Regions from separate parts of the Phyllobacterium sp. P30BS-XVII genome, predicted to be linked through region 2. Evidence: predicted binding sites of a transcription regulator. Region 2 holds the regulator's gene; the other holds the start of a gene.
What was found. The regulator PhoB, encoded in region 2, activates phosphate uptake and scavenging genes when phosphate is short. The targets are predictions, from matches to a motif close to TGTCATNNANCTGTCAT.
Positions count from the first base shown of each region.

Region 1 (4,433 bases), 630 kb from region 2:
GCGAACGGATAGCATCGAAACTGGCAACGGCGGACTGAACCAGACGTTCGATCCGCCGCCTGCCTGTTCACATTATACGGCGATCTTGCCGCCACCCTTTTTGGTGATGGCAACAACGGCGGGGCGCACCGGCATATCATCCTTGAAATCGGGCCAGCGGGTGGACAAGTCTTCGTAATAGGATGGACGGCCAAACCCCTTCCAGTCCTCACCGCCATCACCCGGATGCTGGACGGCAACCATCATGGTCTGCATATCAGGCAGCATGAGCGGGCCGCACATTTCTGCACCCACAGGCACGCGGAAGAACAGTTTTGATGTGGCACGCGCGCCGCCTTCCGTATCGATAGCCCAGATGCCATCGGTGCGGCCTGTATCCTTCGGCGAATTGCCATCGGTGGCGACCCAAAGGCGACCGGCGGCATCAACCGCACAATTGTCGGGCATACCGAACCAGCCGTTCTTAGTCGTCTCGGTGGAGAACGACGCGCCGACATCGGCCACAGCCGGATCGCCGCACTTCAGCAGGATTTCCCACTTGCCCTTGGTCGCGGCAAAATTGCCGTCTTCCTCGGCGATTTCGACGATATGGCCGAATGCGTTCTTGGCCCGCGGATTGACGGCGTCAACCTGATCATCCTTACGCTTGGTATTGTTGGTCAGCATGACATAGACTTTGCCATTGACGCCATTCGGGCCGATGTCTTCAGGACGGTCCATCTTCGTCGCCCCAAGCAAATCACCGGCGCGGCGGGTTTCGATGAGAACATCGGCCTGCGAATGGAAGCCATTGGCTTCGGTGAGCGGGCCTTGACCAAAGACAACAGGCAGCCAGTTAAGCGAACCATCGACATCGAACTTGGCAACGTAAAGTGTTCCGTCATCAAGCAGATCGAGATTGGCGGCGCGATTATCGGGATTGAATTTTCCCGCTGTCACGAACTTATAGACATAATCAAAACGCTCGTCATCGCCGAGATAGAACACGACACGGCCATCCTTGGCGACGATGGAATCAGCGCCTTCATGTTTGAAACGGCCCATTGCTGTGCGCTTCTTGGGAATGGAATTGGGATCATTCACATCGATCTCAACAACCCAGCCAAAGCGATTGGCTTCATTCGGGTCTTTCGACAGATCGAAACGGTCATGGAACTTGCCCCAGTCGTAAACACCTTCCGGGATACCCATACGCTTGTAATTGGCGGCTTCCTTGCTGTTCTCAGGCAGTTTCCCGAGGAAATAGCCGTGAACATTTTCTTCGCCTGATACATAGGTGCCCCACGGGGTCACGCCACCGGAGCAATTGTTGATCGTGCCGAAAACTTTGGTTCCGGTGGAATCAGCATTGGTCTTGACGCGGTCATGACCGGCAACCGGGCCTGACAGCTGCATTTGCGTGTTCGCTGTGATGCGGCGATTGAGCTTGCCGTCCTTCACCACCTGCCACTTGCCCTCGACCTTCCTGATCTCGACAACTGTGCCGCCATGGGCTGCCATTTCAATATCGACCCGCTTCTTGTCGGCGGGCGCGACGCTGATCTTGCCCTCAACGACCTTGACGATGCCGGGGAACATCAGATGTTCATTGGTGTATTCATGATTGACCACGAGAATTCCGTGTTCGGATGAGCCGTCAATCGGAATGAAGCCAACATAATCATTGTTGTAGCCGAACTGCTTTGCCTGCGATTCCGGGGTCTGGTTCTTCGGATCGAACTCAGGTGAGTCCGGGAACAGGGCATCGCCCCAGCGCAGCAGCACATCGGCATCATAACCCGCGGCAACATGATGCTTTTCATCAATACCGACTTCGACTTCTTCGAAAGAGAAGACTGATTTGGCGTCGGCAGCGCGGGCGTCATCAGCCAGCATCAGCGCCATCGGGCTGACGGTTGCGGCAATGGCGGAAACGGCGAGCGAACCCTTGAGGAAACCACGGCGCGAAAAGCGCGCGGCAATGATCTCACCCATGGTGGCATTGTCGGAGAGGTTGTGGCCGGGGCCGTCATTCTCTTCAAGCTGGCTGGTACGGAATGGCTGCTGGGAGGGAAGTTCGTTCATGATGCTGACCTCTGGCTATCTGGCTGGGGGGAGCGGCTTCGAACCGTCCCCGACCGCTAGAAGGTCAGCGTAACAACTTCATGACAAAGCGATGAATATTCGCAAGTACCCGACCAAGGTATAAGAAGCGCTGTCACACCGGTCGATAAATCTGCGCCACCGCTCCACCGGGGAACGCTCTTGAGCTGATCAGCTTGAGAGGCATTGGCGCGGCGAGTTCGCAGAAGAGTGGTAGGCCGTTGCCCAGCACCACGGGCGCCACGATGAGAGCGAACTGATCGACCAGCCCTTGCGCGACAAGACTGCGGGCGAAACTCACCCCGCCATGCGCGATGATCGGCTTGCCCTCGCCAGCTTTCAACTTCGCGATTTCTTCCGCGAGATTACCGGTCGCCACATAGGCCTTGGCCCAACTTGCTGCGCCGGGCTGCAGCTCGGCAGACTGTCCCGCCGCCGCGATATTCACATTCCCAAGGATCGCCTGCCCTTGCCGTGAGAAGACGACTTTGGGAATCTGGTTCATCGGCGGCGCGAACTGGTCGGTGGAGGTCTGCCAGTAATTGGCCATGGCCTGAAAGCTGTGGCTGCCCATAATATGCAGGCTGGCATTCGATATATAGTCAACGCCCCAGGCCTTCGCCTCCTGATCAGCGCCGAACATCCAACTGTTACGGCCATCGGAATCACTCACAAAGCCGTCGATCGATATAGCCATCTTCAAGATCAGGTCTCTCATGGTTTCCTCCTTATGGCGCTACTGCCCAAGGACGCGCCAGATCGACCGATTCCGACAAGGCGCATTTGAAAAACCGAAAATACCCCGGTCCCGACGGCCATACCGTTCTAAGCCGCTGCGATAAGCCCGCCATAAATATCAAGATCGACATTGCCGCCCGACAGCACCACGGCAATCGTCTTGCCTTTGATCTCTTCCTTGCGCGCCGCCGCACCGGCAAGACCAACACAGCCACCGGGCTCGACAATGACCTTGAGATAGGTCGCTGCATCACGCATGGCAGCCGCAACTGCGGCATCCGAAACAGCAACACCGCCAGCCAGATTTTGCTTGTTGATCGGAAAAGTCAGTTTACCGGGCTGCGGCGTTAGAATGGCATCACAGATGGACCGATGACCCGGCTCATTGGCAACAGGCTCGCCCGCAATCAATGAACGGCGCAGATCATCAAAATTGTCTGGCTCGACGCCCCAGATACGCGTTTGCGGTGAGCGGGCTTTGACGGCAACGGAAATGCCGCTGATCAGACCGCCGCCGCCACTTGGCACGAAAACATCATCAAAGGTAATGCCGCGCTCCTGCGCCTCATCAATCAACTCAATCCCGATTGTGCCCTGCCCGGCCATGATAGCAGGATCGTCATAGGGCGGGACCAGAATCATGCGGCGATTATTGATGAAGTCAGCGGCGATCTCCTCCCGGCTTTCCTTGTAGCGGTCATAGAGCACAACTTCCGCGCCATATGATCTTGTATTGGCAATTTTCAGTTGCGGAGCGTCTGACGGCATGATGATGACAGCCTTGATGCCAAAGAGCTGGGCGGAACTTGCCACACCCTGTGCGTGATTGCCGGAAGAGAAGGCGACAATACCGCGCTTGCGCTCATCAGCCGTCATCTGGCTGATGCGATTATAGGCACCACGGAACTTGAATGAACCTGTTCGTTGCAGGCATTCCGGCTTGAACAGGATGCGTGCGCCATATTTGGCGTTGAGCCCTTCCGACTCGATCAGACGCGTCGGAACGAGCTGGCCCTTGAGACGGGCGGCGGCATCCACAATGTCGGTATTGGCAATGGCTAAAGCAGTCATCATGTCCTCGGCTACACCTGCGTGATGGTTTTGCCATTCATAGCACCACGCGCCAATCCCGGCATCCAAATCATTGTCATCATTGTCCCATGTGCCCTCTTGAAAGTCTGGCTATAACGCTATAGTTTAGAATTATTCTAAAGTAGGAAAATATTATGCTCAGCCGCTTCTTCGGACCCCGCCGCCACGAACTTCACGCATTGTCGGAACAGCAGATTCTGGCGCTCGCCATTTCATCGGAAGAGGATGATGCGCGAATCTATCTCGCCTATGCGGACGGGCTTCGTGAGGACTTTCCACAAAGCGCCAGAGTGTTCGAGGATATGGCGGAGGAGGAAAATCACCACCGGCAGGTGCTTATCGATCTGCACCGCGAACGCTTCGGCGACCGGATTCCCTTAATCCGCCGCGAGCATGTGCGGGGCTATCTCGAACGCAAGCCCGATTGGCTGGTGCGTCCGCTCGGCATCGACAAGGTGCGCGAGATGGCCGAAAAGATGGAAGAGCAGGCCTATCGCTTCTACACGGAAGCAGTGAAGCTT
Region 1 covers NZ_JACGXO010000001.1:380,290-384,722, forward strand. Annotated here, with positions in the region: gene FHW17_RS01840 (helix-turn-helix transcriptional regulator) at 1-38, shown strand, start outside; gene FHW17_RS01845 (PhoX family phosphatase) at 73-2,064, opposite strand; gene FHW17_RS01850 (dihydrofolate reductase family protein) at 2,198-2,800, opposite strand; gene FHW17_RS01855 (threonine/serine dehydratase) at 2,908-3,894, opposite strand; gene mbfA (iron exporter MbfA) at 4,047-4,433, shown strand, end outside.
Region 1: FHW17_RS01845 (PhoX family phosphatase) is a predicted target of PhoB. The motif match lies at 2,134-2,150, and genes of this name have one in related genera.

Region 2 (4,433 bases):
CCGATACCTGCTATCTGCAGGACCTTTACGCCGACCCTGACATACGCGGTCAGGGCATTGGCCGCGCGCTGATCGAGGCTGTTCATGTCGAGGCGACAAAGGTTGGCTCGCAATACGTCTATTGGACCACTGCCCATGACAACGAAACGGCCCGCAAACTTTATGACCGCATCGGTGAACTGACCCCATTCATTGAATATCTGAAAATGGTATAATCACCTCATGTTCATTCCCTTCTTTCTTGAACTGAAAGCTGCAAAAATTCCCGTATCGCTGCGGGAATATCTGACATTGCTTGAAGGACTGGATGCCGGGCTGGTGAGCTACGATGTCGAGGGGTTCTATTATCTCGCCCGCTCGGCACTGGTAAAAGATGAGCGGCATATGGACCGCTTCGATCAGGTTTTCGGCCATGTGTTCAAGGGACTGGAATCCCTGACCGGCGAGAATGGTATCGACATTGCCAATCTCCCTGAAGAATGGCTACGGCGTCTTGCCGAAAAACATCTCACGGAAGAAGAGAAGAAGCTGATTGAGGCACTTGGCGGTTTTGACAAGCTGATGGAAACATTGCGCCAGCGGCTGGAAGAGCAAAAGGGCCGGCATCAGGGCGGGTCAAAATGGATTGGCACCGCTGGCACCTCGCCGTTCGGCGCCTATGGCTATAATCCGGAAGGAGTGCGGATCGGTCAGGATGAGGGCCGCCATGGCCGCGCGGTGAAGGTCTGGGACAAGCGCGAATTCAAGAATTTTGATGACAGTGTGGAGCTTGGCACCCGCAACATCAAGGTCGCGCTGAAACGCCTGCGCCGCTGGGTGCGTGAGGGCGCGGATGACGAGCTTGATCTATCGGGCACCATCAAATCCACAGCCGAGCACGGCTATCTCGATGTGCAGACCCGCCCGGAACGGCGCAATCACGTCAAGTTGCTGATGTTTTTCGATGTCGGCGGTTCCATGGATGAGCACATCAAGATCGCTGAAGAGCTGTTCTCCGCCGTGCGCTCGGAATTCAAACACATGGAGTATTTTTATTTCCACAATTGCCTCTATGAGGGCGTGTGGAAGGACAATCGCCGCCGCCATGCGGAAAAGATTCCGACGCTTGATGTGATCCACAAATATGGACCTGACTACAAGGTGATCTTCGTCGGCGATGCCGCCATGGCGCCCTATGAAGTGTCCCATCCGGGTGGGTCGGTCGAACACTGGAATGAGGAAGCCGGTGCCATCTGGCTTAGCCGCGTTCTCGATCACTGGAAGAATGCCGCCTGGCTCAACCCATCAAAAGAACAGTATTGGGGCTACACCGCCTCAACCGCAATGGTCCGCAAGATTTTCGCTGATCGTATGTACCCAATGACCCTTGCCGGTATTGAACAGGCAACACGGGAGCTTTCGCGCAGGGATTAGGTTGTGAGCGGTAGGGGACGTGGTTCGTGGTTCGTGGTTCGTGGTTCGTGGTTCGACATAACAACCATGAGGGACAGTGAGGATGCAAGCTAATCGCAGAGATTGCAGAACTTGACTCCCTGTAGCTCCCAATCTCCGTCATCCTCGGGCTTGACCCGAGGACCCATAATTAAATAGCGCCCAGCTCCGAGTTCGTTTTGAGCTTCTTAGCCGTGGGTCCTCGGGTCAAGCCCGAGGATGACGCGGAGGGATTGAGGTTAAGGGAAGCCATGTACTGCAATCTCTGCGATTAGCCTTGCATCCTCACTGTCCCTCATGGGTTGTTATGCCGAACCACGAACCACACGTTGTACAGCTATTTTAAACCCATCAACCAAACGAATAACCGGCACCGCGCACAGTGCGGATCGGATCGATCGAACGGCCAATATTGATAGCCTTGCGCAGCCGTCCGACATGGACGTCAACCGTGCGATCATCCACATAGATGTCAGCGCCCCAGACATTGTCCAGCAACTGACCGCGTGAGAAAACCCGGCCTGGTGATTGCATCAAAAATTCCAGCAGACGGAACTCGGTTGGACCAAGCTTCAACTCGCGTTCCTTGCGGAACACCCGGTGCTGCTCGCGATCAAGCTTCAGATCGCCAAAACTCAGCACATGCGACAGGAGGCTCGGATTGACCCGGCGCAGCATGGCCTTGATACGGGCGAGCAGTTCTGGGGTCGAGAACGGCTTGACCATATAGTCATCAGCACCCGTCGCCAGACCGCGCACCCGTTCGCTTTCTTCGCCACGCGCTGTCAGCATGATGATCGGCAGGATTTCCGTCTCGCGCCGCGCCCGCAGGCGGCGGCAGAGTTCGATGCCGGAAAGGCCCGGCAGCATCCAGTCGAGGATAAGCAGGTCAGGCACTTTTTCACGCAGCGCGATCTCGGCCTCGTCGCCCCGTGCGATTGTCTCGACGACATAGCCTTCGGCTTCAAGATTGTACCGGAGAAGGACGCTGAGCGCTTCCTCGTCTTCGACAACTGTGATTTTGGGAGCTATCGCCATTGCTGGATTCCTGATTAAGGCTGTCTGGCTTCATCAACGATGATGCTGTGGGTCTGGTCTTCCTTGGGCCGTTCGGCTGGAAGCTGCGCACCCGTCACGATGTAGTAGACCGTTTCAGCAATATTCGTCGCATGGTCTCCGATGCGCTCGATATTCTTGGCGCAGAAGAGAAGGTGCGTGCAGGCAGAAATGTTGCGCGGATCTTCCATCATGTAAGTCAGAAGTTCGCGGAACAACGATGTGTAGAGCGCATCGATTTCGTCATCACGCTCGCGGACAATATTGACCTGCTGCACGGAACGCGTCGCATAGGCGTCGAGCACATCCTTGAGCTGTGTCAGGGCGAGTTCGGCGATGGTCTGCAGACCGCGATAGACGGAGAGCGTCTGACGCGTATCGGTGACGGCAACAACGCGCTTGGCGATATTCTTGCCCAGATCACCAACCCGTTCGAGATCGGACGAAATACGGATGGCACCGATGATTTCGCGCAGGTCAATTGCCATGGGCTGGCGCTTGCCGATGATGGTGATGGCCTTCTCGTCAATCTCGCGCTGTCCGGCATCAAGAATGAGGTCATCGGAAATAACGCGCTGGGCCAGCGCATTATCGGAATTCACCATGGCGGTGACGGCCTGTTCGACCATGCGTTCCGCATGGCCGCCCATCTCGGCAATCTTGTGGGTCAGGAACTTCAGTTCGTCGTCATAGGAACGGACGGTGTGTTGCGTCTCGGTCATTTTTTTATCCCTGTTTCCCGTGATTAGCCGAAGCGTCCGGTGATGTAGTCCTGCGTGCGCTTTTCCGTCGGATTGGTGAACATCATTTCCGTATCACCCACCTCGACCAGATTACCCAGATGGAACATGGCCGTGCGCTGCGAAACGCGGGCGGCCTGCTGCATCGAGTGGGTCACGATGACAATGGTGTAGTTCTGGCGCAGTTCGTCGATGAGTTCTTCGACCTTCGCCGTAGCAATCGGATCAAGCGCCGAGCAGGGCTCGTCCATCAGGATAACTTCCGGGCTGACCGCTATGGCGCGGGCGATGCACAGGCGCTGCTGCTGACCGCCGGAAAGACCTGTACCGGCTTCATGCAGGCGATCCTTCACCTCGTCAAAAAGACTGGCGCGGCGCAGGCTCTTCTCGACGATTTCTTCCAGCTCGTGCCGGTTCTTGGCAAGGCCATGGATGCGTGGGCCATAGGCAACATTTTCGAAGATGGATTTTGGAAACGGATTGGGCTTCTGGAAGACCATGCCGACACGGGCGCGCAGTTCAACCACGTCGATCTTCGGATTGTAGATATCCTCTTCATCGAGCGTGATCTTGCCGCCGATCTTGCAGCCTTCAATCGTGTCATTCATGCGGTTCAGCGAGCGCAGGAAGGTGGACTTGCCGCAGCCGGATGGACCGATCAGCGCTGTGACCATCTTCTCAGGCACATCGAGGCTGACACCAAACAGGGCCTGCTTTTCACCATAGTGAACGGTGACATCCTTGCCCTGCATTTTGATCGTATTGACCTGTGCATTCATTTTGTCGTTTACCGCTTTTTCGAGAGATCGTTCTGTCATCAGATTCATGGTTCGCTCCCGTTTTACCAGCGCCGCTCAAAGCGGCGACGCAGAATGATGGCTCCAATATTCATGACTGCGAGAAACAGAAGCAGCACGATGATAGCGCCTGACGTGCGTTCCACAAAGGCGCGTTCCGCCTCGTTGGCCCACATATAGATCTGCACCGGCAGCGCAGTCGAAGGATCAAGCGGCGTGACCGGATAATTGGCAACAAAGGCCACCATGCCGATCAGCAGCAGCGGCGCCGTTTCGCCAAGCGCATGGGCGAGGCCGATGATCGTCCCGGTCAGGATGCCGGGTGCAGCGAGCGGCAGCACGTGATGGAACACCATCTGCGTTTTCGATGCACCAACACCCAGCGCCGCCGAGCGGATGGATGGCGGCA
Region 2 covers NZ_JACGXO010000001.1:1,014,250-1,018,682, reverse strand. Annotated here, with positions in the region: gene FHW17_RS05065 (GNAT family N-acetyltransferase) at 1-215, shown strand, start outside; gene FHW17_RS05060 (VWA domain-containing protein) at 223-1,413, shown strand; gene phoB (phosphate regulon transcriptional regulator PhoB) at 1,783-2,469, opposite strand; gene phoU (phosphate signaling complex protein PhoU) at 2,484-3,209, opposite strand; gene pstB (phosphate ABC transporter ATP-binding protein PstB) at 3,233-4,006, opposite strand; gene pstA (phosphate ABC transporter permease PstA) at 4,069-4,433, opposite strand, start outside.